DNA from 4 places in the Paenibacillus sp. P2(2022) genome. Region 2 is predicted to be linked to each of the others. Evidence: riboswitches for the same ligand, from Rfam matches in the RefSeq annotation. Region 2 holds a riboswitch; each other region holds the start of a gene.

Region 1 (7,941 bases), on a different contig from region 2:
ATATTGGCAGCCTGCCCACCCTGATTAATGATGCCATGGATACGCACTGTACTTTTCACCTGTTGCCGAAATGCGTTGATCCCATTAAACGTTTGAATCACAGCGTCCAAGGCATTAATCCCTTCGTGCGGACTGGCCGCAGCATGAGCGGATTGACCAAAAAATTCGAACTGTACAGCATCAATCGCCAGCGATTTTCCTGATTTTTCGTAGCGATCGAAGGGATGTGTCATCATGGCTATGTCGCAATCATCAAACAATCCAGCCGCCGCCATCGGAACTTTTGCACCGCGTGTTTCTTCGGCAGGTGTGCCGTAAACACGTACTTCTCCACCAGTCTCGTCGATGATCGATTTGAGACCGACGGCAGCGCCTGTACTCATCATGCATATCAAATGGTGTCCACAGGCGTGCCCTAAACCTTTCAGGGCGTCATATTCTGCCAGAAAAGCAACAACTGGTCCAGGCTTGACTGCTTTGTAAGTAGCAATAAAGGCCGTTTCTATACCCAATATGGGTGCCTGAACTTCAAAACCGTGAAAGGCAAGTTCTTCTTTTAGACGGGCAGAGGCCAGGAATTCCTCGTTTCCAAGTTCAGGGTTTGCGCCTATATACAACGAAATGTCCTTAAATCGCTCGGCATGCTGTTCAATGGTGTGTTGAATGGTCTGTTTAAAATTCATGCTGAAAACTCCTTTATATATGCTGTAATGTAGGTACTGCGATAGATATACTAAAATTGTACTATAACATTCATTGCATAATCATGCATATTCATTTATAATGACACAATCTTATTTATTATAAAGAATTTAAGGAGAGAAAAAAAGATTGAAAAAGGCATATCGTTTTACCGCCCTGGTTTTGACGGCGGTTATCTTGCTGTTGGCTGGTCTTCCTATGCTCACTGCATACGGATCGGAAGGAAAGCCACAGAAAAAACTTGTAGTGGGTATGAGTGCTGACTTCCCGCCGTATGAGTTTCACAAAGTTATTAACGGTCAGGATACCATTGTCGGGTTTGATGTTGAAATTGCCAAGGAAATCGCCAAGGATCTGGATGCAGAGATGGTCCCAGAGGACATGAGTTTTGACTCTTTGCTGCCTGCTCTGCAAAGTGGTCGCGTAGACTTGGTGCTGTCTGGTATGACACCGACAGATGAACGCAGAAAGAGCATTGATTTTTCGGATGTATACTATCGTTCCAAGCAAGTCATTATGGTTCGTCCAGAGGACAAAGACAAATATTCAACGATGGCTGCTCTAAAAGGAGAGAAGCTCGGTGCGCAGAAGGGGAGTATCCAGGAAGAAATTGCGCAAAAAGTACCTAATGCTTCGGTAACCTCATTGGATAAAATATCCGATCTGGTACTCCAGCTTCGGACCAAGCGTATCAACGCGGTTGTAATCGAAGATACCGTTGCTAAAGGATACACGCTAGACGGTACCGTAACACTTGCCAAAGCAGTACCTGAAGATGAAGGAGCAGAAACTGCTGTAGGCATCCGTAAAGGAAATGCGGAATTGCTTGCTTCAGTAAATAAAACGTTGGCTCGCCTGAAAGCGGACGGTTCGATTGAGAAGTTTTCTACAGAAGCGAGTGCACTGTCTGCTGACAGACAGGTTTCTTCGAATAGCATTGTAGATATATTTTTGAAATATCGCAGTTTCTACGCTACGGGTATCGGCTACACTCTATTGCTGTCTGCGCTCGGAGTACTGTTCGGATTCATTATTGGCCTGATCATATCATTGCTACGGATGAGTGGTATTCGTATTATCGAGTGGCTAGGTACCGCATATGTAGAGATACTGCGCGGCACACCTATGCTGGTGCAGCTTATGATCATTCATTACGGAGTTGCTTTGACGTTAGGTGTTAATTTTACGCCACTCCAGTCCGGTATAATTACGTTGTCTCTGAATAGTTCGGCATATTTGGCTGAAATTTTCCGTGCTGGTATTCAGGCCGTAGACCGTGGACAGATGGAAGCTGCCCGCTCGCTCGGGATGGGACGAGGCAAAGCGATGCGTCACGTTATTTTACCGCAAGCATTTAAATCTATATTGCCTGCTATTGGTAATGAGTTCATTACGATCATTAAAGAATCTTCTATTATTTCGACCATTGGGATGGTGGACATTATGTATCAAGCCCAGGTCATTAAGAATATTACCTACGAAGGCTTAAGTCCGTTCGTAATCGCAGCCGCTATTTATTTTGTAATGACATTTAGCTTATCTAAGCTGTTGGGTTTATGGGAAAGGAAGTTGAGAGCCAGTGATCACCGTTAAACAACTGCGTAAATCATTCGGTAAGAATGAAATTTTAAAAGGCATTGATATAGATATCGCCAAAGGTGAAGTAGTCGTCATTATCGGCCCGAGTGGTTCGGGGAAAAGTACGTTTTTGCGTTGTATGAATCTGTTGGAACAGCCAACAGAAGGGGAAATCTTGTTTGAGGGTGAGCCGATTACGGCCCGTGGTCATAATATTAATGCGACTCGAGAGAAGATGGGGATGGTTTTCCAACATTTTAATCTGTTTCCGCATAAAACAATACTGCAGAATCTGACGCTTGCACCAACGAAGGTGAAGAAGCAATCGGGGAAAGAAGCGGAGAAAATTGCGTTGGAGCTCCTGCGGACCGTGGGTCTTGAGGATAAGAAGAATACCTACCCGAACCAGTTATCTGGCGGTCAAAAGCAACGTATAGCGATAGCACGTGCTCTCGCCATGCAGCCGCACGTAATGCTGTTTGATGAACCTACCTCTGCCCTGGACCCTGAAATGGTTGGAGAGGTTCTGGATGTGATGAAGAAGCTCGCTGAAGGCGGCATGACGATGGTGATCGTGACGCATGAAATGGGCTTTGCTCGTGAGGTAGGAGACCGAATCATCTTTATGGACAACGGTCAAATTATAGAGCAAGGTACGCCGGAGCAAGTTTTCGGAACTCCAAGCCATGATCGTACCCGTGATTTTCTGGCTAAAGTGCTGTAAGAAAATGCTTTTATGAATTATTGACAAAGCCCTCTCGTGATGATATTTCACGGAGGGCTTTTCTCCTTTTGTCACCATATCTCCATATTTTCGTAACAAAAAACCGATTTTTGATGACAAAATTGTAATGGATATAGTATGATGTTCAAGGTTCCCAACATTTTCATGCAGATAAGGTTACAAAATTGTGATATTATGCAGTAAGCCAAAACTTACCGGGGCAGCAGCAATGATAACAATTACTCAGGTGCTGGGCTCAAACCATGGGAAGTGCGGGGGACGTAACAACGGCAATTATTCCAATGCGTCATATAGATGTTGTGGAATATGCCTAGGGGTGAATTGCACAAGCATAGGGCTTCTCCTGAGTCCGAATCCGACAGCTAACTTCGCAGGCATAACAGAGGAGGTACATATCTTTGAAACACTTAAAACATATTGGAAAAACCATGAAATTTGCGGTGCTTGCCGCAGCGATTGCAGGATTGGCACAGACAGCAGGAGTAGCAAATGCTGCTTCGCTTCATACTGCCAAAGAAGGCGATACTTTCTTTTTGCTTGCTCAACGTTATGGGGTATCGGTAGATGACTTGACGAAGGCTAACCCGGATATTGCGTCCAACAACATATATGCAGGTCTACAAATTAAAGTGCCAGACGAAAAAAGTGTGAAGACGGCTTCGGATTCGAAACCACAGCTTCTTACGGAGAAAGCACCAGCGAATGAGAGGCCAACAATTGAAGCATGGGGCAAAACATTCAATTACAGTAAAGTTGTTGATGTTAAAGCAACAGCATATTCAGCCGCAGCTGATGAAAATGGCAAATGGGGTGCAGTCGATTACTACGGTAATCCGCTTAAACTGGGTACAATTGCAGTAGACCCGAAAGTCATTCCTATGGGAACAAAGGTGCTAGTTACAGGCTATTCCCATCCCGGCTTGCCAGACCATTCTTTTGTAGCCGTTGCCCGTGATCAGGGCAGCGCTATTACCGGAAAGCGGATTGATATCTTTATCCCTGGCAACAAATCATTCGTGAACGACTTCGGCTTCCAAAATGTGAAACTGTACGTTATTGATAAATAGCATTGTGCATATATTTGATTTCATTAAACATAATATATATTATGTAAACTTAATATTATAGCACACAACATATAACTGGGACGACTTCTTATCAGTACGGTCGTTTATCGCTAAAAAAGGCTGTCTTACAAGCAGAAGCATTCTGCTCGTCAAGGCAGCCTTTTTACGTTGTTGGTATATACGAGGCTTAGACATACTGTTATTTTCGTTCCGATGTGTGAAGTAGCCGGGGGACTGTGACAAACTTGTAGCCCTTAGCTTTTAAAGAGTGGATTAGACCCGGCAAAGCTTGGACAGTACCTTGCAAGTTGGAACTTTGACCTCCACCTGCATGCATTAAAATAATGGAGCCAGGTCTGGTAGCCGGGATCACGTTACGCTGAATCTGTGTTTTGCTTAATCCCTTCCAGTCTAGAGAGTCCACATTCCAATTGACGATCATGTACCCATGACGACGCGCCCACTGAATTTGAGGCTCCGTGATTTCACCATAGGGTGGTCGTATTAATCTGGGCTGAAAACCTGCGCTGGCTTCTAAAATGCGTTCTGTTTTTGTAATCTGGTGGCGAAAGCGTTCTGGTGTGGCCTTCCTGAAATCCGGATGAGTATAGGAATGGTTTCCTATAGCATGACCCTCGCGGATGATGCGGCGTATGATCCCCGGATGCTTTTCCGCACGATGGCCGACGATAAAAAACGTAGCTTTGATACCGTTTGCGTGTAATACGTCCAAAACCTGCGGCGTATACCTTGAATCGGGCACATCATCAAAGGTTAAGGCAATTTGGCGGGTGTGCGGGCCGCACATTTTAAAAATGTCCGCATGCTTTTTTCGTAGCATCGCTAATGTTGGAGTAGCTCGATCTTTACTTTGATATACCGAAGTAGCGACAGTAGCTTCCTTGGGATGGGGCGTTCCGATGTTGGGAGGCGTGTCAGCGTGAACGGGAAAACTTGAAAATGCTAGTAACAGTGCTAAACATGGCAACACTCCCCTGTACCGCATTTGTATTCCCCCTTTCCGTGCAGTGGTACCTAGTGGTGCTCTCAGCTATTATGTACCTGTCCTATTAAAATTATGCTGGTGATTGAGTGAAGTCCTACACGACTGAAGAGAAGCACATCATGAAGCGGATATCCGTGAAGATGACGAAGTAAACGCGCATATTCTCTTAAACATGAACGAAAACTGGAGCATTTTCGTAAGTTTTAGCCTTACAAAGGATTCGGTATACCGTGACAGCTGGTGTATAATGGGGATGCTATTCATAATGCTACAGACTTGGAATTGAGGGAAGGATGGATAAAAGTGACCGACTTGTTTACTCCTTATCAATTAAAGGGGCTTTCTTTAAGAAATCGGATTGTCATGCCCCCAATGTGCCAATACAGCGTGGAGGCCAAGGACGGCAAACCGACGGATTGGCATTATGTCCATTATGTGAGTCGCGCGGTAGGAGGGACTGGACTCATAATTGTGGAAATGACAGCGGTTCATCCGGATGGGCGCATTACGGATCGTGATTTGGGCATTTGGAGTGATGAACATATTCCTGCATATCGTAAAATGGTAGAGGAAGTCCACAAGTATGGTGCCAAAATTGCCATTCAATTAGGCCATGCCGGACGCAAGGCTGAAGATGCTGAGCCACCTGTAGGCCCGTCCTCGATCCCCTTTAGTGAACGATTTAAAGAGCCGCACGCTTTGACGCGAGCAGAAGTCAAGGAACTGGTTCTTGCCTACAAAGAGGGGGCGCGTCGGGCGGTAGAAGCTGGTTTTGACACGGTAGAGATTCATGGCGCTCACGGCTATCTAATCCATCAATTTCATTCTCCTTTAACCAATACCCGAGAAGATGAGTATGGGCAGGATTTATCACTGTTTGGTGTTGAGGTGATACGTGCTGTTAAAGAGGTACTTCCTGCTGATATGCCTGTGCTAATGCGGATATCTGCCAAAGAATATGTCCAAGACGGATATGATGTTGAATACATAGCAGCCATAGGGGAACGATATCGTGATGCGGGTGTAGACATTTTCCATATTTCTTCTGGTGGTGAGGGTCCGATTGGTTCCAGCGGAGGTCCGTCTGCGCGTGCTGGTTATCAGGTGGATTTGGCTCATACCATCCGTGAGAAATTGAATGTGCCTGTCATTGCTGTCGGCTTATTGGATGATTATGAGGATGCCCGCCGAGTCGTGCAGCACAATGAAGCTGATCTGGTGGCCATAGGGCGTGCCATGCTGCGTGATCCCTATTGGGCGCTGCATGCATCACGGGCGCTAAAAGTACAGGCGGATATTCCAGAGCCTTATCTACGCGGTTTTTAGATATTTTTGAAACCTCTTTGCAAAGCTTGCGTAAACATGTGTACAGAGCTTAAAATTTAAGCATTCAATTCTAGGAGGAACTTCACATGTCTATTTTCAAACGATTAAGAGATCTTACGATGTCTAACATTAACGCCATTATCGACAAGGCAGAAGATCCAGTTAAAATGACGGATCAATACATTCGTGATATGCAAGAGGATCTGGAAGATGCAGAGAAAGCGGTAGCCGCTCAAATTGCTATTGAAAAGAGATTTAAACAGCAATACGAAGAACAGGCAGCTTTGGTGAAAAAACGCGAAGAACAGGCTCATACGGCTGCAAAAGCACAAAATGTGGATCTTGCTCGTCGTGCGCTGGAAGAAAAGAAATCTGCCGAACAAAAAATGAACGAGTTCCAAGCTGGTTATGAGCAAAACAAAGCTGCAGCTGACAACCTGCGTGGTAAGCTGGATGAAATGCGCAGACAGCTGACTGAAATGAAAAACAAGCGCGAGACACTGGTTGCCCGTTATAATGCAGCTAAAGCGCAAACCGAAATTAACAAAGCGATGAATGGTTTTAGCTCGGATACGGCAACTGCTGGATTAAAGCGTATGGAGGAAAAAATGCTGCAAGCAGAAGCACGTGCTGAAGCGAGCAACGAAATGGCTTCCAAGGAAAAATCGCTGGATGAAGAGTTCAAAGAGCTGGATAAGAAAAGTGCTGTGGACGACGAACTTGCTGCTTTGCTGAAACAATACGAAAATAAATAAGAACTTTTAAGCATTGCCGCTAGTGTGATGGCTCAGTAAGCGAAGGAGAAACGTTATCTCCTTCGCTTTTCCCTGCCTGGGGGCGTAAATCAATATATGTAGTCAAGAAGATGTGGAGGATGGTAGCAAATGCATTTTTTAGAAACGATGAAAGCGATGCTGGTATGGACGGGCGCAGGTGCTATTTTGCTGTTCGTATTAATGTATGTCGATTCTTTATTTACAAAGTATAAGGATTTTGCCGAAGTAAAAGCCGGAAATATGGCTGTAACAGTCCGGATGATTATGAAGCTGATTGCACAAGGATACATTTTATCGGGTTCAATTGCTACAGCTAATAATTTGCTCGAAGCGCTTGTGTATTCTGTGATTGCCTTTATCATCTTGCTTGTTTTGGAAGTGATTGTGCGTCTGCTGTTGCGGTATTGGGCACAGTTTGATTTGGATAAAGGTACCCAAGAAGGTAAAATTGGTTTCGGCTTGTTCTCAGGAGCGCTGCATTTGGTGGGTGCCTTGATCATTACAGCATGCTTCTAGGCAAAGTAAGGAGGGAATATGACCATGAGTGTATGGAAACGAATTTCAAATCTATTTGCCAAGCCTGAACCGCCGAAAGCGGAAAAAAGCATGCTTCACTTAAATCCTGGTGATATTTGTGAAGTGTCGCTTGTCACCTATGAAGTGGTAGGTCGTGTACATAATCGTGCTCGGAATGCCGTTGTTTTGACGCTTCAGGATGGTAATCAAGTGAGTTATCTTCAT
Region 2 (7,941 bases):
CGGATTGAAGCTTTAATTAAGGATCGAGGAATGACCAAGAAGGCATTTTGTGAAAAGCTTAAAATTAGCTCAGGGAATCTCGGTGATTGGAGAAGGGGAAAAACAACGCCAGGTACCGCCCATTTGATTCAGATTTCGGACTTTTTTAATGTATCGCTCGACTGGTTGATGAAAGGGATTAAGCCAGGGGAAGGCGTGCTTCAGGAGCAGAAGGCTGCTTATTTTTTTGGGGTGATGGGGCCACTGAATTGCCAGGCTGAAGATCTTGAGACAGAAGAACAGAACTTTATTTTAGAATACGTTGAATTTGCGAAGTACCGTAAGCAAAAAAGAGAGAAGGACAAAACAAAACTTGAATAATCTATGGCTAAACGCCTGGGTGATAACCCGTAAAACGAACTGAGGGTTCGGTTTACGGGTTTATTTGGTTTCCTGATAATATGGCGACGCATTGGTTGCTGAAATGCTTGTTCGGTTTAGTGTGGTGTCGCCTCCTTATAATCGTTATCGTCGATATTCAGAATTGCAGCAACTTGTTTTCTGTACCTTTGTGCTTTGCGGGTGCCGTGAATCAGATTGGACAAGCGTGAAGGCGGAATATTATGTGTCTCGCAAAATGTTTTCTGATCCAGCCGAAGCTCGACAAGCCTTTGTTTGATGGCCCACCCGAAGGAGGTGACAGGCATTTTGTTGTTCAAGAGAAATCGCCCCTTACGGATTCTTACGGAATAATTGGTGTGATATAATAATCATCAGTAAACATGTTAGAATTAACCATCTAAAACTATGATACACTTTTATACGTGTTTATACAATCTTAAATACGGTATTTCGTTAAAATAATTACTTAATTAAGTGCAAAAAGTGAAAATAATCCGACTATGGTCTGTTATTGGTGTGAATTTGGGATACATGAATAAAAATACTCTGCCGCTTGAGAAAAGGGCAGAGTATTTTTATTGTGACTGCTAGATTGGTAAACGACGCATCAGAGGGATGCTGGAAGGTGTTTAAATAGGACGGAGGAGGAAAAGGGTCTGGATGCATTCAATTGGCTGCTATGGCTCATATAGGGTGGCTGAGTGATATAGGAGCTGGTCCGATGGCTGTGGAAAAGATGGCGCTGATATGAGCTTGGCGTAGGTTTGTTAATCTTCTTCCAGGTGGTAAGCAACTCGCTGGTCATATGATCGATAAGAGGATTTTTTTCCTCATAAGGAGGATTGAGCAGTCTAAAGGCATCTTCGATACAGAAGGATACCGCTGTGGCAAAATAGCCGTGAATGGTCTGTTCTATATCGCTTCCGAGGAGGGAGTTAATCCAAGTGTGGACAGTAGCGAGTGTGCCAATTGCATTGTATTGAGTGAGTGTGTCTTCCAGTTGGTCAAATGCGAGCCAAGGATAAAGAGCCTTGGTGAGCTTGAGCAGTCGCTGGCCAGAAAGTCGCGACTCTTTTACATGCTGCGAGGAAGGATGTTGGGTGTGCAACATTTTATCAATAAGGGCGATCCGCCAACCGTCATTCTGCTGGATGGCTGCATACAGACTTTTAATGGCCATGCCGTCAAGGGTTGTGATTTGAGGATACCAATCGTCTCGCATGTAATGTTTCAGATCCTGAAGACTGTTCAGGTGTCCGGCGCGGAAACGCTCCTCCAATCCGTAGAAACGGGTGAAACCACCAATAGGTAAGGAAGGGTCCAACAATAATGCGTAGTTTAGCAACCGGTTACCTTTATGCAGGACGGTTCGCCTCCTTGAAGTGAATATTTGTGTGATGTTATTTGACTTGAATCTTATTTTTATAATAATAATTCAAATATTTATGTAATATATATTTACACTTTGAACTCAATTATGTCAAATTAAATAATTTTATTGCTTATATATGTTATATAAAGTTACATTAAAAATAATTATAATATTCTTGTTTACAAATTGTTGCTGAGAGAGTATAATAAATCTGTTGCCTCAATACATTATGACATGCGGTCGTGGTGGAATGGCAGACACGCTATCTTGAGGGGGTAGTGGGCGTACGCCCGTGGAGGTTCGAGTCCTCTCGACCGCATTATATGCAATACCCAGTTGAAAAAGCATCCTGACACGTTTTACGTGAAGGGATGCTTTTTTTGTTAAATACTTTTCGTCATATCCTCCCGTCACAGAAGCGGTCGTATGGACAACGGACCGCTCGTTAACTGTAATGCATAAAGATTGTCAGTTTTTCTGCAAAAGCTTCTTAATATCTCCTACAAGCTTGTCTGGAGTGGTTTGCGGCGCATAACGCTTAAATACGTTACCTTCTCGTGTAATTAAGAATTTAGTAAAATTCCATTTGATCGCTTTGGAGCCTAATACGCCTGGAGCAGTGTGGGTCAGGTAGCGAAATAGAGGATGTGCCTGATCACCGTTAACATCTGTCTTGGCGAACATGGGAAAAGTCACTCCGTAATTGAGTTGGCAAAACTCGGAGATCTCCTCGCTGGAACCCGGCTCTTGTTTGGCGAACTGGTTGCTGGGAAATCCCAAAATTTCGAGCCCCTGTTCATGATACTGGTCATATAGCTCTTGTAGCGCCTTGTACTGGGGGGTTAACCCACATTTGCTGGCAGTATTCACGATAAGAAGAACTTTCCCTTCGTATGTGGATAACGGAATTTGTGCCCCTTGTAGGGTCTGTGCATCATATTTATATACGCTCATGATATCCCTCCTAATTCAATATTCTACAATTAAATTGTGAACAATTCAACAAGGGGTTGCAAGTCCAGAAGAGTCTACAGACATTGTGCATTGTAAAATCGTCTTTTGTTCAAAACGGTAAATCGCACTTCAAATGGAGCAAATTGAGGTGTTTCTTCTTATAAAAGAGGGTTCATTCGATAATTATCTAGTACATATAGCGCATTTTCTTTCTTTTTTATAAATAAAGGGCAACCGTACCATACCCTACGCCAATATTGACATGCCTTTCATTTTCAAAAAGAGGTGAAATACAGAGTTTTAGAGAGATACGAGAAGCATAGGTTGGTTGTAAGCGTTATCCTTAATCTTCTATGCTCTAAAGGGTGATTTATAGCCTTGCCGTTGAGCTTTACAGTCTTCCTTGCACGGGTGTATGATTCAAGACGTAATTTCAAATTAACAACAATGAAGCAACAACGAATTGTCTAAAGCGCTGAATTTTGCAGTTGCAAAAGCGGGGGAACCAACGAGTATATACGGCTTTGCAAGCCGTGTGTCTCATGGGGTGAATTTTCCGGCCAAGTGCCGTAAATAGGGCGACTCTCACGTCCGAATCCGACAGCTAACCTCGTAAGCGTACAGGGAGAGGCAACAAACCGCCGTGTGCAGCCATGGTTTATTTTATCATGGAATGTATGAAGCCGGAGGAAGCCTTTTTCCTTCGGCTTCTTTTTGTTGTCTTTTTATACCGGGAGAGGAGCTACTGATGGAAGGTCGGTTAATTATTGTCACTGCACCGAATGAAGCGGGCAGAAGTTTTGTGAAATTGCTTATGTTCAAAAAATTGGCGTTTGCAGTTCTCACAAATAGCACCCAGGAGGAACGACAGCTCAAAAAAATGGGTGTGGAGCACATTGTGCGCATCAATACGATGCAAGCGGGAAAATGGAATTTTCCTAAAAAAGAAATTGGTAGTGTGTATTTGTTTGAAAACAGCTTGAATCTAACTTGCCGTTTCCTGCAAATATGTCGGCCACTAACATCAGAATTGATCTATGTTATTACGCACGGCTGTAATCCACAAGGAATTTATCGGGGATTGGGAGCGGACCATGTGATCTACACATTGAACGGAGAGGTGGGTTTCCTGCTGAACGGATAAGCACTTATAACATAGCTGGTTTATGATTTTATGATGGAATCAAAAGGGCAATCTGAAAAGCGATACGGAGGGTATGAACATGATGGATTTATACATGCTGCTCGTGATGGCTGTGAGTTATGGAGTGATACTGCTGTTTGTACGCTGGTGTGATGCGCAGACCTCAAAAGGAGGGCGAAGAGGATGATCGTTGTGCTAGGACTTACGGCTATTGTGTTGGTGTATTTAATCTACGCACTCCTGAATCCTGAAAAATTCTAGTCAACTATAGGATCGAGCAGGCGGGAACAGCAGATCAAGAATGCAGCATCAGAGATGCAGATTTTCGCAAACGTGTGCACTCAATGGATGGTCTGAATCAGGTCTGTTGTTCCAAATGCAGGAGCATTTTAAGGAGGAATAGAGGATGGAGCTACTGCAAATTGGGATTGTGATCATCATATTGTTGCTCTTGGTAAAGCCGATGGGCACCTATATGTATCACGTATTCTCGAATGAACCGAATCGGACGGATCGGATTTTTGGTGGAACGGAAAAGCTGATTTATAAGGCTGTAGGCTTGAAGAAACAGGACAGCATGCATTGGACCACGTACGCTATGAGTTTCATTGCAACCAATGTGGTGCTTGTGGGGATCAGCTACCTGCTATTGCGCTTGCAGGCTATACTTCCGGGCAATCCGGTTGGGAACAGTAATATGGAAGCATCATTGGCATTTAATACAGTAATCAGCTTTATGACCAATACGAATCTCCAACATTACAGCGGAGAAAGCGGGCTTACGTATCTGACGCAGATGGCGTTCGTCACGATGATGATGTTTACTTCGGCTGCTTCGGGGTTTTCGGTTGCTGCGGCTTTTATGAGGGGATTGACGCGGCGCGGTGAAGGGCTGGGTAATTTTTTTCAAGATTTTATTAAAGCCAACATACGGATTTTCCTGCCGCTTGCCTTTGTACTTACGCTGGTGCTGGTGGGATTAAAAGTACCACAGACGCTACAACCCACGGCGGATATTACGACTTTAAGTGGTACACAGCAGCAGATTGCTATGGGACCCATTGCCTCATTGGAATCCATCAAGCATTTGGGCACGAACGGGGGCGGTTTTGCGGGAGCTAATTCTGCACATCCTTTTGAAAATCCAAATCCTTGGACGAACGTACTGGAAATTTTGGCAATGTGGGTAATGCCGGCTTCGCTGCCGTATACATTTGGATTGTTTGCCCGTAATCGCAAGCAGGGCTGGATTATTTTCAGCTCGATGATGGTCTTGTTCCTTATTTTTCTATCCATAACGTATGTGTCGGAGAAAACAGGTAATCCGTTAATCCAGGCACTGGGTATGGATGCATCTCAGGGAAGCATGGAAGGGAAAGAAGTTCGTTTCGGTATTGGCCAATCGGCATTATTCACTGCGGTCACAACGGCGGCAACGACAGGTTCGGTCAATAATATGCATGATACATTGACCCCGCTAGGTGGTATGGCTGCTTTGGGAGAAATGATGCTAAACGTCATTTTTGGCGGCAAGGGCGTCGGGCTGATGAATATGCTGATGTATGCGATTCTGGGAGTGTTTATATGCGGACTGATGGTCGGAAGAACCCCGGAATTTATGGGTAGGAAAATTGAAGGCAAGGAAATGAAACTGATTGCAATTGCTATTTTGGTACATCCGTTTCTTATTCTTGCTCCCACTGCGCTTGCGTTTATGAGTCATTGGGGATATGATGCGGTCTCTAACCCCGGATATCACGGGTTGACTCAGGTGCTCTATGAATATGCATCATCTGCGGCAAATAACGGCTCGGGATTTGAAGGTCTTTCGGATAACAACGTGTTTTGGAACGTTACAACAGGAGCGGTTATGTTCTTTGGACGATATGTATCCATGATTGCATTGCTGGCTGTGGCGGCTTCGTTGAATGCCAAAGCGCCGACCCCGGTGACGATGGGTACACTGCGCACGGACAACAAGCTGTTTGGAGCCATCCTAATCGGAGTGGTCCTGTTGATTGGTGCGTTAACCTTTTTGCCGGTGATCGTACTGGGTCCTGTAGCTGAATTTTTGACCATGTGATGAAGAATGAGCATAGAAGGAAAATGAGAATGGATGAACGGGGTGCTTGATCATGAAGGAACAACGCAAACGCATGCTGGATAGAAGCATCTTGAAGCAGGCGGTCAAGGATAGCTTTATCAAATTAAATCCGATGATCATGATGAAAAATCCTGTCATGTTCGTCGTGGAGATCGGCACATTGGTCGTACTGCTCATGCTGCTGCTTCCCGGTTATTTTGGAACCGGCAAGGAAATGGGCTTTAACTTGGCTGTATTTATTATTTTGTTGTTCACGCTGCTTTTTGCTAACTTTGCTGAAGCGCTCGCGGAGGGACGGGGGAAAGCACAAGCAGCTTCCTTGAAAAAATCCAAGCAGGACTCACAAGCTAATAAGCTCGTCGGGAATGAGATTCAGGTGGTCAGCTCAACAGCATTGCGTAAAGGTGACCTGGTAATCGTCTCTCAGGGCGAAATGATTCCAAGCGATGGTGAGGTTATTGAAGGCCTGGCCTCGGTGGATGAATCTGCAATTACGGGAGAATCAGCTCCGGTCATTAAGGAATCGGGCGGTGATTTTTGCTCGGTAACCGGCGGGACGCGGGTAGTCAGTGACCGCATTAAGGTGCGGATTACGACTGAGCCGGGTGAAACGTTTATTGATAAAATGATTTCGCTCGTGGAAGGTGCACAGCGGCAAAAAACACCAAATGAAATTGCGCTGAATACATTGCTGATTAGCTTAACGATTATTTTTCTCATTGTGGTGGTGACACTGGCCCCGATAGCCCGTCATTTTAAGATTGATTTGCCTGTCCCCGTGCTGATTTCGTTGCTGGTCTGTCTGATTCCGACCACGATTGGCGGGCTTTTGTCGGCCATTGGGATTGCTGGTATGGACCGAGTTACCCAGTTTAACGTGCTGGCCATGTCAGGCAAGGCGGTAGAAGCATCCGGGGACATCAATACGATGATTCTAGATAAAACGGGTACCATCACCTTCGGTAACCGGATGGCGAGTGAATTCGTGGTTGTAGATGGTATAGAAAAGGCAGAGCTAGCGAAATGGGCAGCGATGAGTTCACTAAAGGATGAGACGCCTGAGGGACGCTCGGTACTGGAATTGATGCGTAAGCAGGAATACACGCTGGATGAATCCTTGGCAGCAGGTGGAACCTTTATCGAGTTCAAGGCAGAAACCCGGATGAGTGGTCTGGATCTCGTCGATGGACGAAAAGTACGCAAAGGCGCCGTGGACTCTGTCCGGCAGTGGGTTGTATCGCAAAAAGGCAGTGTTCCGACCGATTTGGAGGAAAAAGCGAATCAGGTAGCCGCAGAAGGGGGGACACCGCTGGCAGTGGCGCTGGATGATCGGATATACGGCATTATTTATTTGAAGGATACGGTGAAGCCGGGCATGAAGGAGCGCTTTGATCAGCTCCGGGAAATGGGCATCCGCACGATTATGTGTACAGGTGATAATCCGCTGACAGCAGCTACCATTGCACGGGAAGCGGGAGTGGACGACTTTGTAGCTGAGAGCAAGCCGGAGGACAAAATCGCGGTTATCCGCCGTGAGCAGGAACAGGGTAAGCTGGTGGCTATGACCGGAGATGGTACCAATGATGCGCCTGCGCTGGCGCAGGCAGATGTCGGTCTTGCCATGAATAGCGGCACAGTCGCGGCCAAGGAAGCTGCTAATATGGTGGACCTGGATTCTGATCCGTCCAAAATTATTGAGGTGGTCGCCATCGGTAAGCAGCTGCTTATGACACGTGGGGCATTGACAACGTTCAGTATTGCGAACGATGTGGCTAAATATTTTGCCATTATCCCGGCGATGTTCATGCTGGCTATTCCGCAAATGGGTGCATTGAACGTCATGAGGCTGGGCTCCCCGTTATCGGCTATTTTATCGGCGCTTATTTTTAATGCAGTCATTATTCCACTTCTGATTCCGCTGGCAATGAAGGGTGTAAAGTATAAGCCAATGAGCTCGGATCGGCTATTGGGACGGAATTTACTGAT
Region 3 (7,941 bases), on a different contig from region 2:
AGGCTACGACAATCTGGCAAGGCTGTATCATGAAGGATTTCATATATGCAACGTGTATTACGGACATTTGCGAACAGAAGGCGATTGCCTCTTCTGTCTGTCATTTTTGAATAAATAAAAACAAGCCGTAGGAGCAAGATTGCCTACGGCTTTTTTGTAAGGAAGTATGAGTAAAAAGCGATTTAGGTTATAGGATAGGAGAGCATTATGTACGAAAATGAAAAGAAGTCTGAACGAATTGATGATCTGCTTTCACACAATCTGCGTATTATTCAGAGTGATGAAGTGTTCAGCTTTTCGATGGATGCGGTCTTGCTGGCACGGTTTGCTGGTATTCCGCTTCAGCGTGGGAAGATTCTCGATTTGTGTACGGGCAATGGGGTTGTTCCCATACTGTTGACGACACGCACCAAAGCATCTATTGAAGGAATTGAGATTCAACCACGCCTGGCAGATATGGCTAGACGGTCTGTCAGTTTGAATGGATTAGAATCTGCAATTGAGATTCGGGAAGGAGACTTGCGTGAGCTGGTTCAAATCACGGGACATGGCGTGTATGATGCGATTACCGTGAATCCTCCCTATATGCCGCTAAATGGTAGCGATATCAAGCTGAATCCTCACCAGGCCATTGCTCGTCATGAAGTGAACTGTACACTGGAAGAAGTCATCCAGGCATGTTCTCGGCTTGTCCGAAATGGGGGGAAAGTATCGATGGTTCATCGCCCACAGCGCCTGGGTGAGATTATATCCTTGATGCGCAGTTATAGCCTGGAACCCAAGCGGATACGTTTTGTTCACCCACGGATTCATATGGAAGCAAATATGGTACTTGTTGAAGCAATGCGTGACGGCAAACCGGAAGTTCGTCTATTACCCCCACTCATTGTATATCAGGAAGATGGGAACTATACTCAGGAAATAAGGGAAATCTATGGAGAAGTAAGCAAGGGGGATTCAGTGTGACAGCAGCTGTACAAAAAAGCTTTAGTAACCGTGAAGAGGAACGGGGAAAGTTATATCTCGTTGCTACCCCGATTGGCAATCTGGACGATATGACCTTTAGGGCAATTAACACCCTAAAGTCATGCAATATTATCGCTGCTGAGGATACGCGACAGACACGCAAATTGCTCACACATTTCGACATCACGCCGGAAATGCTCTTCAGTTATCATGAACATAATAAAGCTGCCAGTGGGCCTGAGCTGATACGTTATATAATAGAAGGAAAAAATTTGGCACTGGTTAGCGATGCAGGTCTACCAGCCATTTCTGATCCTGGTTCGGATCTGGTCAAGCTGGCACTTGAAGCAGAAATCAGTGTTATTCCTATCCCAGGGGCAAATGCTGCACTATCCGCTTTAATTGCCTCAGGACTGGATACAGAGAGGTTTACCTTCGCTGGATTTCCACCAAGGGAGAAAAAGGATCTAGAGAAGTTGTTACAATCATTTCAGGTATCCCATGGCACGATTCTTTTTTATGAGTCGCCCCACCGTATTGTAAAGACATTGACAGTAATAAAGGAAACATTAGGATCACGCAACGTAGTACTTGCCCGTGAACTGACCAAGCTGCATGAGGAATGGGTGCGTGGAACAGTGGAGCAATGTCTTGCAAAACTAGAGGAGAACCCACCGATTGGTGAATATTGTCTGGTCGTTGAGGGGAAAAACGAAGAGGAAGAGGAACAGGAGCGTCAGGCATGGTGGCAGGACTTATCTTTGGAGTCTCACGTCGCGCATTACGAGTCAGAGGGGCTTACGCGCAAGGATGCCATGAAGCGTACAGCCACAGACCGTTCAATTTCCAAGAGGGATGTATACAACGCACTTTTATGAGTACGTGTGTAAACAAAAAAGGGCCTTCCAACGGTTGGGTTCAAACCGTGGAAGGCAACAAGGAGTATATATGAAAAAGGTTAGAATTAACAATCTCTGATAAGTCTATTATATACTAAAATTCTCAGTTTGTCACAGGTGTTGGGATTTCGGAAATGCAATCTTGGCAAACAATTTTCCCTTTGAAGTAAATTACGTTCTCAGCATTGCCGCAGAAGATACAAGCAGGCTCGTATTTTTTAAGCATGATGCGCTCACCATCAACGTAAATTTCCAAAGCGTCTTTCTCTCCGATTCCCAGGGTACGGCGCAATTCGATTGGAATAACAACACGTCCGAGCTCGTCAACTTTTCTTACAATACCAGTGGATTTCATCATAATAAATCAGGCTCCTCTCGCCGTTTAAAATAATATAAGTGTCATCATTCGACAAAATTTTCTCTTTTCTGATATTTACTATACCAACGATTCCCAAAACAGTCAACCTTAAAAAAGTAGTAACAGCCTAATTATGCAAAAGTATTTAGAACAAAGAGCTTTATTCATGTGAATTACCTTATTTTACGGATGATTTGTCTTGTGTGTCGATTTGGAAATGTCGAAAAGTGATAATTCGACATATTACGACAAACAATGTCGAATAAGGGAGGACGTTTAGGATTTTATTGTATTTTAATCCATTATTCCGAATATTAAAGGAGCTGATATCTTGCACCAGCCACTCAGTGAAGAAAAAGTTTTTAAGGACCCGGTACATAATTACATCCATGTTCAGGATACTGCGATATGGCGATTGATCAATACGCCGGAGTTCCAACGTTTACGACGCATTAGGCAGTTAGGCACATCTTATCTGACGTTTCATGGAGCGGAGCATAGCCGGTTTTCACATTCACTGGGCGTATACGAGATTACGAGACGCATCATTTCCCAATTTGAACGTGGAGACTTTCCCGACTGGCCAAAGGAAGAAAGACTGGTTGCTCTGTGTGCTGCTTTGTTGCACGATGTGGGGCACGGTCCATTTTCTCATTCCATTGAAGAAGCCTTTCATATGAACCATGAGGATTGGACATGCCGCATTGTACTGGGCGACACGAAGATTAACGCTGTGCTACGGCAAGTGGATGAGATGCTGCCCCACAAAGTCGCGGCGGTTATAGCCAAAACGTATGATAAGCCGATTGTTGTCAACCTGGTAACAAGTCCGCTCGATGCTGACCGTATGGATTATTTGTTGCGGGATGCTCATTCGACAGGTGTTAACTACGGAACGATTGATTTGGATCGTATTTTACGTTTGTTGCGTCCTCATAATGGGAGAATTGTCGTAAAAGAGTCGGGTATGCATGCTGTAGAGGATTATCTAATGTCACGCTATCAGATGTACTGGCAAATTTATTTCCATCCTGTAACACGCAGCTCGGAAATCCTGTTACGTAAAATTTTCAAGAGAGCAAAGGAATTGTTCAAAAACGGATATGAGTTTGGTTTTCTGCTTGATCCGCTGCCCGATCTGTTAAAAGGAGAACTAACAGTGGAGCAGTATTTGATGCTCGATGAGTCTTTGATTCAGACGGTATTTAGCCAATGGAAACGGGAAAAGGACGAAATTTTAAGTGATTTGAGCAGCCGTTTTATGGATCGTAGATTGTATAAATATGTAGAGATTGAAAATATGGATACAGATACCGTTGACCATATTCGAGAGGCTTTGAAAGAGGCTGGATTGCATCCTGAATATGATCTTGAAATTGATTTTCCAACAGATCTTCCTTATGATGTGTTTCGGCAGGGCGGCTCAACGGACAACCAGATTTTACTGCTTGGACGTCAGGGCGAGGTGCGGGAAATATCCGAAGTTTCAGAAATTGTGCGCTCAATAAGTGGCATTCACCGAGGAAAATATCACATGTATTTTCCCCAAAATAAATTGAACGGGGTAAAAGACAGGCTTCCTGCCGAAATAAGGAATTATTTTGTCAAACAATAGACAAATATATAGAAATGTAAGTAAAAAAAGGAGATGAAAACCTTGGATTTATTCGACACTCATACTCACCTGGATGCCCCACAATTTGACGAAGACCGTGAAGAAGTTATAGCACGTGCTGTCGAATCAGGAGTAACACGGATGATCAATATCGGATTTAATCGTGAGACCATTCCATCCACCATGAAGCTGGCTGAGACGTATGATTTTATTTATGCGGCCGTTGGATGGCATCCGCAGGATGCTATTACAATGCAGGAGGGGGATTTAGAATGGATTGCATCGTTATGCAGTCATAAAAAGGTTGTAGCGATCGGAGAGATCGGTCTGGATTACTATTGGGATACATCACCAAAGGATGTACAGCAGCGGGTGCTTCGAAACCAAATTGGTCTGGCACGTGAGCTCAACATGCCAATTGTTATCCATAACCGGGATGCGCATGAAGATATTGTGAGAATTTTACGTGAGGAAAAGGCGAGCGAGATTGGCGGAGTCATGCACTCCTTTTCTGGGAGCTGGGAGACCGCTAAAATGGTGCTGGATATGGGCTTTCACCTTTCCTTTGGCGGGCCCATAACGTTCAAAAATGCCAAGCAGCCAAAAGAGGTACTGGCCCAGGTTCCGCTGGATCGTCTGCTGATTGAAACGGACGCACCATACTTGACGCCTCATCCGTTTCGCGGGAAGCGAAATGAGTCGGCCCATGTGAGATTGGTGGCAGAGGCAGCCGCCCAAATTAAGGGAATTACGGTGGAGGAATTGGTATCCATTACGACCCAAAATGCTTTGGAACGATTTGACATTCAGTGAAAAAGCGAAGAAATCAATCAAAATAAAGAGATAGACGGAGCTAATTATGATTTTGTTGCAGGAAACTCAAGAATATTACAATTTTTTAACCGAATATTTTAAAAAATGTACTTGAAACCTGCTTTACAACATGCATGGAAACAGGATATCATCTTTTCAGTGAATTGTTGTTGAGTGTAAACATCAACAAATCATTTCATGAACCAGTCTCGCTGAGTCCCTTTTGCAGGGAACGGGGGAACCGATATGGCTTACAGTACGTCCGGCGTATGTGCAAGAGAGAATGTCTCTTCAGCAGCCGGCTCAACCGAAATTCATTTCCCGAATGGGATGAACAGGTAGAGAAGCCGTATTTCGATTTCTTTCTGGGTCTTCGGGGTGAATGTGAAGGCGACCGCCATGAGCGGTTGACCTAAGCTAGGGCGACTCTCTACGTCCGAACCCGACAGCTAACCCCGTAAGCGTAACAAGAGAGAAGCCATCTCGTGCATGAGTTTTCCCGCATATTCACACATGTCGGAAGCCACGAAAGAGCTCTCTAGTCTCTTTCTTTGGCTTTTTTTGTTGTGAATAAAAGAAAATCTGTCATCATACTGTGGTTAAACAGGGGAGGACAGCATGCCGCGAAGACGGGTACATGGTGCAGGACAGTCGCAGTACGGGCTTGTCTTGTAGAAAATCTGTTATAGTCACGTCAACGATCAACTATGTCTTACTCCAGACGGCGGGCTATGTAAGGAGGACGGAGGAAATGGGCATTTTCCGAAAAGAGGAGACCCATGAGTCACGCTCATCCAGCATGTCTTACGTATTACGTTGGAAGCAAGAGAATGTGCGCCAGGCTGCTTTGGTTGCTATTTTTCTAATCGCACTAACGATTATGATTTCAATTCTGATGTACACGCAATCTAAAAAACAAGTCTTTTTTGTCATCGATGGTAAGGCATCTGCGGTAGAAACCCGGGAATCCAAGCTCCAAGATTTGCTCAATGAGCATTCTATTTCACTTCAGCCGCATGATACAATTTCCATGCCGCTAAATGGGGCAGTACAGGATGGGGATCGCGTAGTCATTAAACGTGCCAATCAGGTTAAAGTATCCTCAGGCAATAAGACGAAAAAGCTGTACACAACAGAAAATACAGTAGAGGGTGCCATTCGCACTTCGGGCTATAAATTATCATCAACGGATAAAGTTTACCCTGCGTTGGATGCCTCTGTTTCAGCTAACATGGACATAAAAATCGTCCGTGTGAAGAAACAGCAGGTCGAACAGAAAAAACAAGTGCCTTATCAGGTCATCAAAACGGCAGATCCAAGTCTCTATAAAGGCGATAATCGAGTCATTCAAAGTGGCAAATCGGGTGTGGTAGTCCAGCATGTTCAAAAGGTATACCATGATGGAAAATTGGTATCCAAACAGCTGGTCAACAAGGAAGTCGCACAGAATCGTGTGGATAAGGTAATTGCGGTAGGAACGAAGAAGAAACCGGTCGTTCTAGCTGCTTCCATCGGCCCTAAAGATGCGGTTAAGGCTACAAAGGTTAGTTCGGGCAGTGCTGTCCGTAAAGCAGGTATTAATTTTAATTATAGAAAAGTTTTACAAAATGTCTCCATGACGGCGTATTCCGCACAGGAGCCAGGTATCGGTACACGTACCGCCTCCGGCACGCGTGTCACGGAAGGACGCACCATCGCTGTCGATCCGAGTGTAATCCCAATCGGGTGGTGGGTGTATATTGAAGGGGTGGGCTTCCGCCGTGCGGAGGATACCGGTGGCGCGATTAAAGGCCACAAAATCGATGTGTATTATGAGAGTTTAAGCCGGGCCAACCAATTTGGTCGTAAGCACGGTAAAACCGTATATGTTATCGGACCTGTAAAGCCGGAAATCAACTAAAACAGGTTGTGTATGTTGAGGACAATGCGATAGTATTAACAACATAGTTATGCCATGCTAAGAAGAGGATACCCTCTTCTTATTTTGTTTTCAAAAGCAGGGAAAGATAAATATATGTTGCTGTGTAGCAGTGGAGGGGAAACGAAGATGATCAAGGAAGTGATCGTGGTGGAAGGCCGGGATGATACGGTAGCCATTCGCCGTGCTGTCGAAGCAGATACGATAGAAACTGGCGGTTCAGCCATTAATAAAATGACGCTGCGGAAAATTGCATTGGCGCAGGAACGGCGGGGGGTCATTATTTTAACTGATCCCGATCATGCAGGGGAGCGTATCCGTAAAATCATCGCCTCCAAGGTACCCGGCTGCAAGCAGGCTTTTATACCTGAGGCAGAGGCGACGCGCAAAGGGGATATTGGCGTAGAGAATGCCTCCCCGGAAGCCATCAGACACGCTCTTGCGCGGGTACATACGACAGTGGAAGGTGCCGAACCGCTGATTGAATGGGCGGACCTGATTGACGCTGGACTTATTACCCATCCCAATGCTGCTGCACGCCGTATGGCCTTGGGGAATGTACTGGGTATTGGCTATTGTAACGGAAAGCAGCTACATAAGCGGCTCTCTGTATTTCAGATCAGCCGTGAGGAATTTGCCAGTGCGCTGGCACAAATCGAAAGTGAAGGATTGTGATATCCGTATGACAGGGATTCAAGATATAGCAACACCGCGGCGTACGAAGGAAATTATTCAAAAGCACGGTTTTTCGTTCAAAAAGAGCTTGGGACAAAACTTTTTGATTGATCAAAATATTCTGAGCAAGATCGTAAATGCTGCCGGTTTGGATGATACAAAGGGTGCGCTTGAGATCGGTCCGGGGATTGGAGCTTTGACTGAAAAATTGGCGCAATCGGCTAAGGCAGTTACCGCTGTCGAGATTGATCAGCGGCTGCTGCCCATTCTTGAAGAAGTGCTGGCCCCTTACGATCACGTAAAGGTTCGTCATGGAGACGTATTGAAGCTGGACTTGCGTGAGGTGTTCGCAGTCGATTTTGCAGACGTGAGCAAAGTGAGTGTCGTCGCTAATCTGCCGTATTACGTCACTACACCGATTCTGATGCGTCTACTGGAGGACAAGCTTCCTTTGGAGAATATCGTCGTTATGATTCAAAAGGAGGTGGCTGAGCGCATGGCTGCGTCTCCTGGTACGAAGGATTACGGCAGCTTAAGCATAGCCGTGCAATATTACAGCGAGCCTGAGTTAGTCTGTACGGTGCCGAATACAGTATTTATTCCTCAGCCGAATGTTGATTCGGCAGTTATTCGGCTGCGTGTACGAGAAGTTCCTCCGGTGGAAGTGGTGGACGAGAGGCATTTCTTTGAAGTGGTT
Region 4 (7,941 bases), on a different contig from region 2:
CTTTGTAGCCGTAGAAGAACCCTTCTCTTCTACTGAGGTTCCTGGTGTCAAAATCAAGCTCTATCTGGACCCGTCCCATAAGGAACTCAAAGGACGTTACATGAGCGCAGCCAAGGCTGCCCTTTCGTACTACAGCAAATGGTACGGGCCTTATCCATATTCCACTCTATCCATCGTCGTTCCACCCAAAACAGGCAGTGGAGCCGGCGGCATGGAATATCCGACACTCATCACGGCCGCAGCTGCGGACCAACTGAATCCTGGCTATAATCTGGAACGGACGCTGGTTCATGAAATTGGGCATCAATATTTCTACGGAATGGTAGCCAACAATGAATTTGAGGAGCCTTGGCTGGATGAAGGCTTCACCTCCTATGCAGAGGAACGGCTCATGGAACAAGAATATGGGCTTACCCCCAACTTGCCATTACAATCGGGACAGGTAGCTTCCCCACAGCCGCTAAACCGCGAATCCTGGAAGTACGGATCGGCGGCTGAGTATGCGCAAAATGCCTATTCACGAGGTAAATTAGTACTACGAGGTATTGAGCGTCAGGTGGGTATGAAAAAAATGGACCGGATTATGCGGACCTACGTCCAGACTTATCGATTCAAGCATCCGACCTCACAGGATTTTCAACATGTCGTGGAGAGAGTGACCGGACGATCATGGAGCCACTATTTTGAACAATATGTATATGACGGCCAGATGGCGGATTTTTCAGTCGATCGCATCATGAACCACAAGCTGGAGAATGGATACGAAGCAGTCGTGACGCTCAGCAAAAAAGGAGCAGATTATCCCAAAATCCCTGTTCAATTTACCTTCAAGGATGGCACAACGATATTCAAGGCATGGGATGGTGCGGGCAAAAGTACAACTTTCCGACTCAAAAGCGCTTCCCCCGTGTCCTATGTGACTGTAGATCCTCTATACACTATTGCACTGGAGAACAAGCATATTAATAATAGCCTGAAGGCTGAATTGGATGAAAAACAACAAACCCGTTGGAGTGTAAGTGTAACCAAGCTGTTGGAGACACTGCTTGGAAGTCTGTCATGGTGAGGTGTCTATAGATGCGGACTGTTATAAAAGAAGGCTGGGCGCTGGTACGCATACGCTTTTATATCGTTATCATTTTATTTCTGTATCGTCTGCTGTGGGGAGTATTTCTCTATAGGCTGGTACAGTCTGCCGTTATCCCGCTGCTGCTACGTTATCCTGATCAGAGCCAAAACGAACTGGGAAAGACCTTGTTTTGGATGGAGGGCCAGATCGCCTTGATGGACAGCCGGGAAGTACATATGTACTTGTGGATATTACTAGGGGCGACCGTATTGCGCATACTAATCACTCCCTTCATTAGAGCTGGCATATATCAAAGCCTGCATACCGATGCGTCTGAACCGCAAAGCCTGTCCTTCTTCAAGGGGATGAAACGCCACGGTATGTCATCGCTATTGTATTACATCATCGAGTTGGGTTTGCTGCTGCTTCCCGCCTTTTGGGTGGTACCGAGACTCTATCCTATTGTAGTAGGAACGTTGCAATCTTCCTCTTACCTGCTACATTTGTTGCCCTATGCCATGGGGTGGATAGCTTACGGTTGGGTCATTCGGCAGTGCATCCTGTATATGCAGTTGGGCACTGTCAGTGGTCACACCATACTATCCTCCCTGCTCGCCTTCTTTCGCCAGCTTCTTCCGGCTGTTGGTGTATCCCTGTTGCTCGGTACTTGTGTGTTGCTAGTTTTCGGTCTATTTGGCACCGTGGCGATGATTTGGACGGGTATGTTGGCACTGATTCTCCAGCAATCGTATCATTTTGTTACCAGTCTGGTCAGGCTGTGGCATATCAGTTCACAGTATCGGCTATGGCACATCGATATCTCCAGCAGAGGCTAACCCCTCACAATATCCTCTCTCCTGCATTTTCAGCTGTCGAAAAAACTTTTTTCTTTCCCGTGCAAACGGCACATAACTGAATACTGTTAACAGAATCTGTTCCTAGAGCGTTAGGGACAGATTTTTTTTGTAACTTTTTGCGATGAAACATTTGCCAAAGCCTGCTGTCTTTGTTACAATAATCGCAGTGAACTGATAGTAACAACTTTGTAATCTTTATTGTAACCTTTATCTTAAAAACATCGTTGTCGTGAATACTGCTCTCCAAGGTGCACATCTTAAGTTAAGCCTAATTCCTGGCACCTAGGAAGCGGGGGAACCAGTTTGGGTGAATTGATCTCGCAACAGAGTGGTCATAGGGGAACCTTCTACCGAATCCTTAAGCTAACCTCGCAGGCATTGGAAGGGGTATATTTTTTTTGAAGAAGAAGCTAACGATCGCAGCCATGGGTCTCGCCATTGCCTTTACATCTTTTACATTCGGTGGCAGCAGTGCATTTGCAGACTCTAAGATGGACCAGGTCATCCAAGATGCCAAAGGAACGAACTACAGAAGCGGAGGCACTACACTCGAGGGATTCGATTGCTCCGGCTTCACAATGTATGTATTCAACAAACTGGGAATTAAACTGCCGCATCAATCTGGATCACAATTCAAAATGGGTTCTTCTGTATCCCGCGATGAAATGAGACCAGGCGACCTGGTGTTCTTCAACACCACAGGAAGAGGCGTTTCCCATGTAGGTATCTTCGTAGGTGAAGGGAAATTCGCCCACTCCTCGACTTCACGTGGTGTAGTAGTTAGCTCACTGAACGAAAATTATTACGCTAACCGTTATGTCGGTGCAAAAAGAATTATGAGCACAGACGCTTACCATTCTGTAGCTTCAGATATTCCTGATGACGACAACGTAGAATAACTACCGCACAGCAAGCTAACCCTAGCCGCAATTTGATTCTGGCCGGAATCGAATTGCGGTTTTTTATGTCCACTACATCGCAATGATTATCATTACTGACGAACTGACACCTCAAAAGGTTTCAATTTTAGCGAACATCGTCGGTTTTACCGTCACCGCTGGGGGAGCATATGAGCAGTAAATCCTTCTTATTGAATGTATACCCGACTTAGGTACGAAATAAACACGCTTGCCATTCTCCTACAACTTGTCTACAATCTGTGGTTAATGATTGAAGTACCTGCATAAGGAGGAATGGAAAAGTGCCGGCCTCAATATCCAACTACCGGATCGTACCGATGGACGAGCATCAAGCGGCTGAAATCTGTGAGTGGCGCTATGATCCCCCCTACAACATATACGGCTGGCTTCCCTGGGAACAAATGAAGGCACTTGAAGTCGAATTTGGAAGTCCCACGCTTCGCCAAGAGCAATATGTTGCGGTCCTGGACGAAGAGAATGAGCTGACGGGATTTGCTCAATATTTCCCTATGGTCGGTGTGACCCGGCTGGGTCTTGGAATGCATCCCGAAAGATGCGGACATGGCACAGGCTCCGATTTTGTCCGGGCCATTGCCGAGGAAGCCAGACGGCGGCATCCGCAGAATGAAATTGACCTAGAGGTTCTCACTTGGAATCAGCGGGCTATCCGAGCCTACAAGGCAGCTGGATTTGAGCTGACGGATACCTATGAACGCCAGACTCCAGATGGCAGAAAACCGTTCCATTGTATGGTATATCGTCCTGAACAACAGAATCGGGTTCTATAAATAAGAGCGCCTTCACTATACAACCGCGATGTTGTATAGCGAAGGCGCTCTTCATATATACGACAGATCATTACAAACTCAATGACTGCTGCGCATTTTTTCGAAAGCTTCATTATATTGTTGGGCTTCCTTAATATCTACGGCCATAATACCGCCATCGTCCCAGGAGGTCAAACGCAGAGTCACGGTCTTGTAATCAATCGTAATAAATGGATGGTGATTAAATGCCTCAGATATAGCGGCAACTTCATCCACGAAGGCAATTCCTTTCATAAAACTGGAAAAATTATATTTCCGAACGATCCAACGTCCTTCCTCCAGTTCCCAGCCCTCCAGCTTCTCCAGATGTGCTTCAATCTCTTCTTGTGTAAAAGGCATGTTACGAACTCCTCCCCGTTTATACGGAAGCCTTTCAGCCGCTTAGATGCGGCCAAAACTACGATATATTGGTGTACATATTACCACGGCCCCGTTGATAAATCCATAAGACGGCCATCAAATCAATGGGACCGACGTCAGCTCCTCATCCCCGATGAGTACATAGATCCGGTGCTGCTCCGGCTCATAAATCACAACACCGCTGCCTACAGTGATTATAGGTTCTGTGCCCAGTGCATAAAATAAGTCTTCTGCCAAAGCCTCATTGACTTCCTGGCGCCCCGCTGGGTCCAGCCTGTCCCAATCTTCTGCTTCCATTTCAAAAAATTCATAGCTATCTGGAATGCGTCCCACAGCCTCTGTCAAATCGTTCAAAATTTGTTCATACTCGCGCCCATGCTTTACTCCCATGCTATTTCCTCCAGTGGTTCAGCGATTCAATACATAATCACTTTATTATACCGGAAATTCGCCCTTAACAAAAAAGAGAGTTTTGTCGATAAATACTATAATCCGTCTCATAATGACGCGCTTGGGGCAAGGACGACCCATGCGGCATGAAAGGATTCAAAATCTATTCTCATGGATGAGGTGTATCATGCAAATTACAACCATTATTGGACTTGTGCTCGGGCTTTTGTCACTGGTCGTCGGGATGATCCTGAAGGGCGCGCCAGTCGTCAATCTGGTCAATAATCCCGCTGCTTACATGATTATTTTCGTCGGAACAGCAGCAAGTATATTCATGGCGTTTCCGATGGATGACATGAAACGGGTGCCAAAGCTGTTTAAAATTATTTTCACCCAGCAGAAATTGCTGGATCGCAAGGAGCTTATCGGTACATTTACTGAATGGGCATCCATTACCCGTCGTGAAGGTCTGCTCGCGCTGGAATCCAAGGTCGAAGAGATCGACGATCCCTTTATGCGCGGCGGTATGCGTATGATTATCGATGGTAATGATCAGGAGTTCGTACGCGATGTTCTGATGGAAGACATTAACGCTACCGAAGATAGACACCGCGCAGGCGCACTAATTTTCTCCCAAGCCGGTATGTATGCTCCAACACTCGGGGTACTCGGTGCGGTTGTAGGTCTGATTGCCGCTCTAGCCGACCTTAGTGACATGGAAAAACTGTCCCATGCCATTGCGGCCGCCTTTATTGCAACGTTGCTCGGTATTTTTACAGGTTATGTCCTATGGCATCCAATGTCCAACAAGCTGAAACGGCTATCCAAAAAAGAAGTGGAACTTAAGTTAATGATGGTCGAAGGTCTGCTTTCGATTCAATCCGGTATCTCGACGATTGCCATCAGCCAAAAGCTAGCAATCTTCCTAACTCCAACCGAACGGGCTTCGATGACCCAGAAGGATGGCGATTCCAGTGAGTAAAAAGAGACATGAACCGCATGAAGAGCATGCTGACGAAAGCTGGCTGTTGCCATATTCCGACTTAATGACCCTTCTGTTGGCTCTTTTCATTGTCTTATTCGGTATGAGCTCGCTCGATGCCAAAAAATTTGAAACTATGGCTCAATCCTTGAGTTCAGCTTTTAGTGGCGGTACTGGCGTGCTGGATCACTCGGCCGCGAATCCGTCGTCACAATCCATGGATATGGGCAAAAATAAAGAAGAGGTATCGCAACCTTTAAAATCAAAAGCCACTTCTACCTCTGATCTGCAGAAGCAACTCGCCCAGCGGGAAGAAGAAGATTTAAAGAAGCTTAAAAAACAAATGGATCAGTATATTCAAAATAACGGCCTGTCCACTCTACTGAACACCAAGCTGAACCAATCTCAGCTGATGATCACCATTAGTGATAATGCCCTGTTTTCATCCGGGCAGGCCGAAGTAAAGCCGGAAGCGAGAAAGCTAGCCAAATCCATTTCCAGCATGCTCCAGCAGTTTCCTGGTTATGATGTTATCGTATCCGGTCATACCGACAATGTACCTATTTCCAATAGTCAGTTCCCGTCCAACTTTGATTTGAGTGCCAAGCGCTCGCTCAATTTCTTGCGTATTTTGCTGCTCAATCCGCAGCTCGATCCTACCAAGTTTGTATCCATCGGATATGGCGAGTATCGACCATTGGCAAGCAATCAGACTGGAGAAGGACGCGCCAAAAACCGTCGTGTCGAAATTTCCGTTCTTCGCAAATATCAGAACGGTACACAAGTTATTAGTCCTACCTCAAGCTCGAATGAAGGTTGATCATGAATATGTTATATGAACAAAGGCACCGCCGCATTTCTTATGCAGCTGGTGCCTTTTGATTTAGTGATTCCTGTTGTCTAGCCCTGCCATATAGGAGAACCCAGCGCTGAAGGCTATAAGAAGGCCTCTGGCCTTAGCTAAGCGTATAATCAAGCATCTGGCCCAGTTCCAGCTTTTCAGCCTCTGTTAAATCGCGCCAGGCGCCTTTCTGAAGGGACCCCAATCGAATATTCATGATTCGCAGGCGCTGCAGTTTTTTAACTTCATAACCGAAGGCAGCACACATACGTCGGATCTGACGATTTTTCCCTTCTGTCAGAATAATACGGAATACATACTCAGATACACGTGTTATCTCACAGGGCAGCGTCCGATGACCGAGTATCTTCACACCGCTGGACATCCCCTGCACAAAGGATGGTGTGACTGGACGATCCACTGTTACCATATATTCTTTCTCATGCTTGCCTTCTGCCCGTAAAATCTTATTCACAATGTCCCCATCATTGGTCAATAAAATGAGACCTTCCGAATCCTTATCCAAGCGTCCAATTGGGAATATCCGTTGCGGGTGCCCCACAAAATCGACAATATTGCCTCTAATGTGACTCTCTGTCGTGCTAGTAATGCCGACTGGCTTGTTCAATGCAATATAGACGTGATCGGACTTATCGCGCAGTGGCTTGCCGTTCACACGAACATCATCGCCTTCTTCCGCTTGACTGCCCAGCACGGCCACTTCGCCGTTAATCGTCACGCGGCCGCTCTCTACCAGCTTGTCCGCCTCCCGGCGCGAGCAAAAGCCAGTTTCGCTGATAAATTTGTTAATGCGCAACCTGTGTACCCTCCATTTCTACGAACACACTTCCTCCTGCCCCCAGCCCGTTACTCGGGCTTGGCAATCGGAAGCTGCACGAGGGCGGTTGTTCCCTCTCCCTCTATGCTTTCAATATCCAGTGTGCCTTTATGGCTCTGTATAATACGCTGGCTGACCATAAGCCCTAGTCCTGTACCTGTTTCTTTATTTGTGAAAAAAGGTTCTCCCAGCTTGGATAGCATTTCTGCGGGAATACCCGTTCCCTGGTCCCGTATGAAGATTTTAACGCTTTCTCCCTCTAAGAACAAATGAATTGTGATGATGCCGCCTTTACTCATAGCCTCCATGCTATTTTTAAGTAAATTAATGAATACCTGTTTTAACTGATTTTCTTCAGCATATACCAAGGCAGGCTCGTCCGTAACCTGAAGGTTGAATACAATACCCAACAGATGCGCCTGGCTATCTAGCAAAGAAATAACATCACTCACAATATAACGAACATCTTTTTTCTGAAAATGTACTGCCTGTGGCTTTGCCAATATTAAAAACTCGCTAACGATCAAATTGATGCGATCCAGCTCAGACATCATAATATCGTTGTGTTTCATATTCAACACTTGATTTTGCTGCTGTAGTTGTAGGAAGCCACGTAGCGTGGTTAATGGATTACGAATCTCATGCGCTACGCCTGCCGCCAGTTGTCCTACGGTTGTCAGCTTCTCTGATCTACGTAGCAGTTCCTCCATCCGGTTACGCCCTGTGATATCACGCGAGACACAGATAAAGCCTAAGATTTCGCCTTGTTCATCCAGAATAGGTGAAGTACTCATACTAATCTCTACTGTACTTCCATCCTTACGCATTCGTAGGGTCTCGCTTGATACGATGCTTTC

Evidence for each region. Region 2 has a riboswitch for cyclic di-AMP ahead of MMB75_RS07695 (hypothetical protein). Riboswitches for the same ligand answer to the same signal wherever they lie in the genome.
Region 1: it holds a riboswitch for cyclic di-AMP, as region 2 does, so the genes downstream of both, MMB75_RS05980 (3D domain-containing protein) here and MMB75_RS07695 (hypothetical protein) in region 2, are expected to answer to the same signal.
Region 3: it holds a riboswitch for cyclic di-AMP, as region 2 does, so the genes downstream of both, MMB75_RS23095 (3D domain-containing protein) here and MMB75_RS07695 (hypothetical protein) in region 2, are expected to answer to the same signal.
Region 4: it holds a riboswitch for cyclic di-AMP, as region 2 does, so the genes downstream of both, MMB75_RS25150 (C40 family peptidase) here and MMB75_RS07695 (hypothetical protein) in region 2, are expected to answer to the same signal.

The regions. Positions count from the first base shown of each region.
Region 1 is NZ_JAKWFI010000001.1:1,312,118-1,320,058, forward strand. Features, by position in the region: gene MMB75_RS05965 (M20 family metallopeptidase) at 1-683, opposite strand, end outside; gene MMB75_RS05970 (ABC transporter substrate-binding protein/permease) at 832-2,295, shown strand; gene MMB75_RS05975 (amino acid ABC transporter ATP-binding protein) at 2,282-3,004, shown strand; cyclic di-AMP (ydaO/yuaA leader) riboswitch at 3,248-3,417, shown strand; gene MMB75_RS05980 (3D domain-containing protein) at 3,424-4,092, shown strand; gene MMB75_RS05985 (polysaccharide deacetylase family protein) at 4,292-5,098, opposite strand; gene MMB75_RS05990 (NADH:flavin oxidoreductase/NADH oxidase) at 5,402-6,424, shown strand; gene MMB75_RS05995 (PspA/IM30 family protein) at 6,511-7,179, shown strand; gene MMB75_RS06000 (DUF350 domain-containing protein) at 7,309-7,716, shown strand; gene MMB75_RS06005 (DUF4178 domain-containing protein) at 7,741-7,941, shown strand, end outside.
Region 2 is NZ_JAKWFI010000002.1:113,667-121,607, forward strand. Features, by position in the region: gene MMB75_RS07670 (helix-turn-helix domain-containing protein) at 1-360, shown strand, start outside; gene MMB75_RS07675 (Rha family transcriptional regulator) at 477-698, opposite strand; gene MMB75_RS07680 (urease accessory protein UreF) at 989-1,726, opposite strand; tRNA gene MMB75_RS07685 (tRNA-Leu) at 1,990-2,072, shown strand; gene MMB75_RS07690 (glutathione peroxidase) at 2,222-2,707, opposite strand; cyclic di-AMP (ydaO/yuaA leader) riboswitch at 3,171-3,342, shown strand; gene MMB75_RS07695 (hypothetical protein) at 3,456-3,851, shown strand; gene MMB75_RS26215 (potassium-transporting ATPase subunit F) at 4,035-4,112, shown strand; gene kdpA (potassium-transporting ATPase subunit KdpA) at 4,258-5,934, shown strand; gene kdpB (potassium-transporting ATPase subunit KdpB) at 5,987-7,941, shown strand, end outside.
Region 3 is NZ_JAKWFI010000011.1:8,239-16,179, forward strand. Features, by position in the region: gene yabA (DNA replication initiation control protein YabA) at 1-118, shown strand, start outside; gene MMB75_RS23070 (tRNA1(Val) (adenine(37)-N6)-methyltransferase) at 208-966, shown strand; gene rsmI (16S rRNA (cytidine(1402)-2'-O)-methyltransferase) at 963-1,844, shown strand; gene MMB75_RS23080 (AbrB/MazE/SpoVT family DNA-binding domain-containing protein) at 1,969-2,223, opposite strand; gene MMB75_RS23085 (HD domain-containing protein) at 2,555-3,838, shown strand; gene MMB75_RS23090 (TatD family hydrolase) at 3,881-4,651, shown strand; cyclic di-AMP (ydaO/yuaA leader) riboswitch at 4,852-5,131, shown strand; gene MMB75_RS23095 (3D domain-containing protein) at 5,403-6,551, shown strand; gene rnmV (ribonuclease M5) at 6,699-7,244, shown strand; gene rsmA (16S rRNA (adenine(1518)-N(6)/adenine(1519)-N(6))-dimethyltransferase RsmA) at 7,252-7,941, shown strand, end outside.
Region 4 is NZ_JAKWFI010000017.1:11,950-19,890, reverse strand. Features, by position in the region: gene MMB75_RS25160 (M1 family metallopeptidase) at 1-1,066, shown strand, start outside; gene MMB75_RS25155 (hypothetical protein) at 1,078-1,905, shown strand; cyclic di-AMP (ydaO/yuaA leader) riboswitch at 2,182-2,319, shown strand; gene MMB75_RS25150 (C40 family peptidase) at 2,325-2,825, shown strand; gene MMB75_RS25145 (GNAT family N-acetyltransferase) at 3,128-3,634, shown strand; gene MMB75_RS25140 (4a-hydroxytetrahydrobiopterin dehydratase) at 3,713-4,012, opposite strand; gene MMB75_RS25135 (hypothetical protein) at 4,130-4,423, opposite strand; gene motA (flagellar motor stator protein MotA) at 4,611-5,405, shown strand; gene motB (flagellar motor protein MotB) at 5,398-6,225, shown strand; gene rluF (23S rRNA pseudouridine(2604) synthase RluF) at 6,362-7,063, opposite strand; gene MMB75_RS25115 (PAS domain S-box protein) at 7,114-7,941, opposite strand, start outside.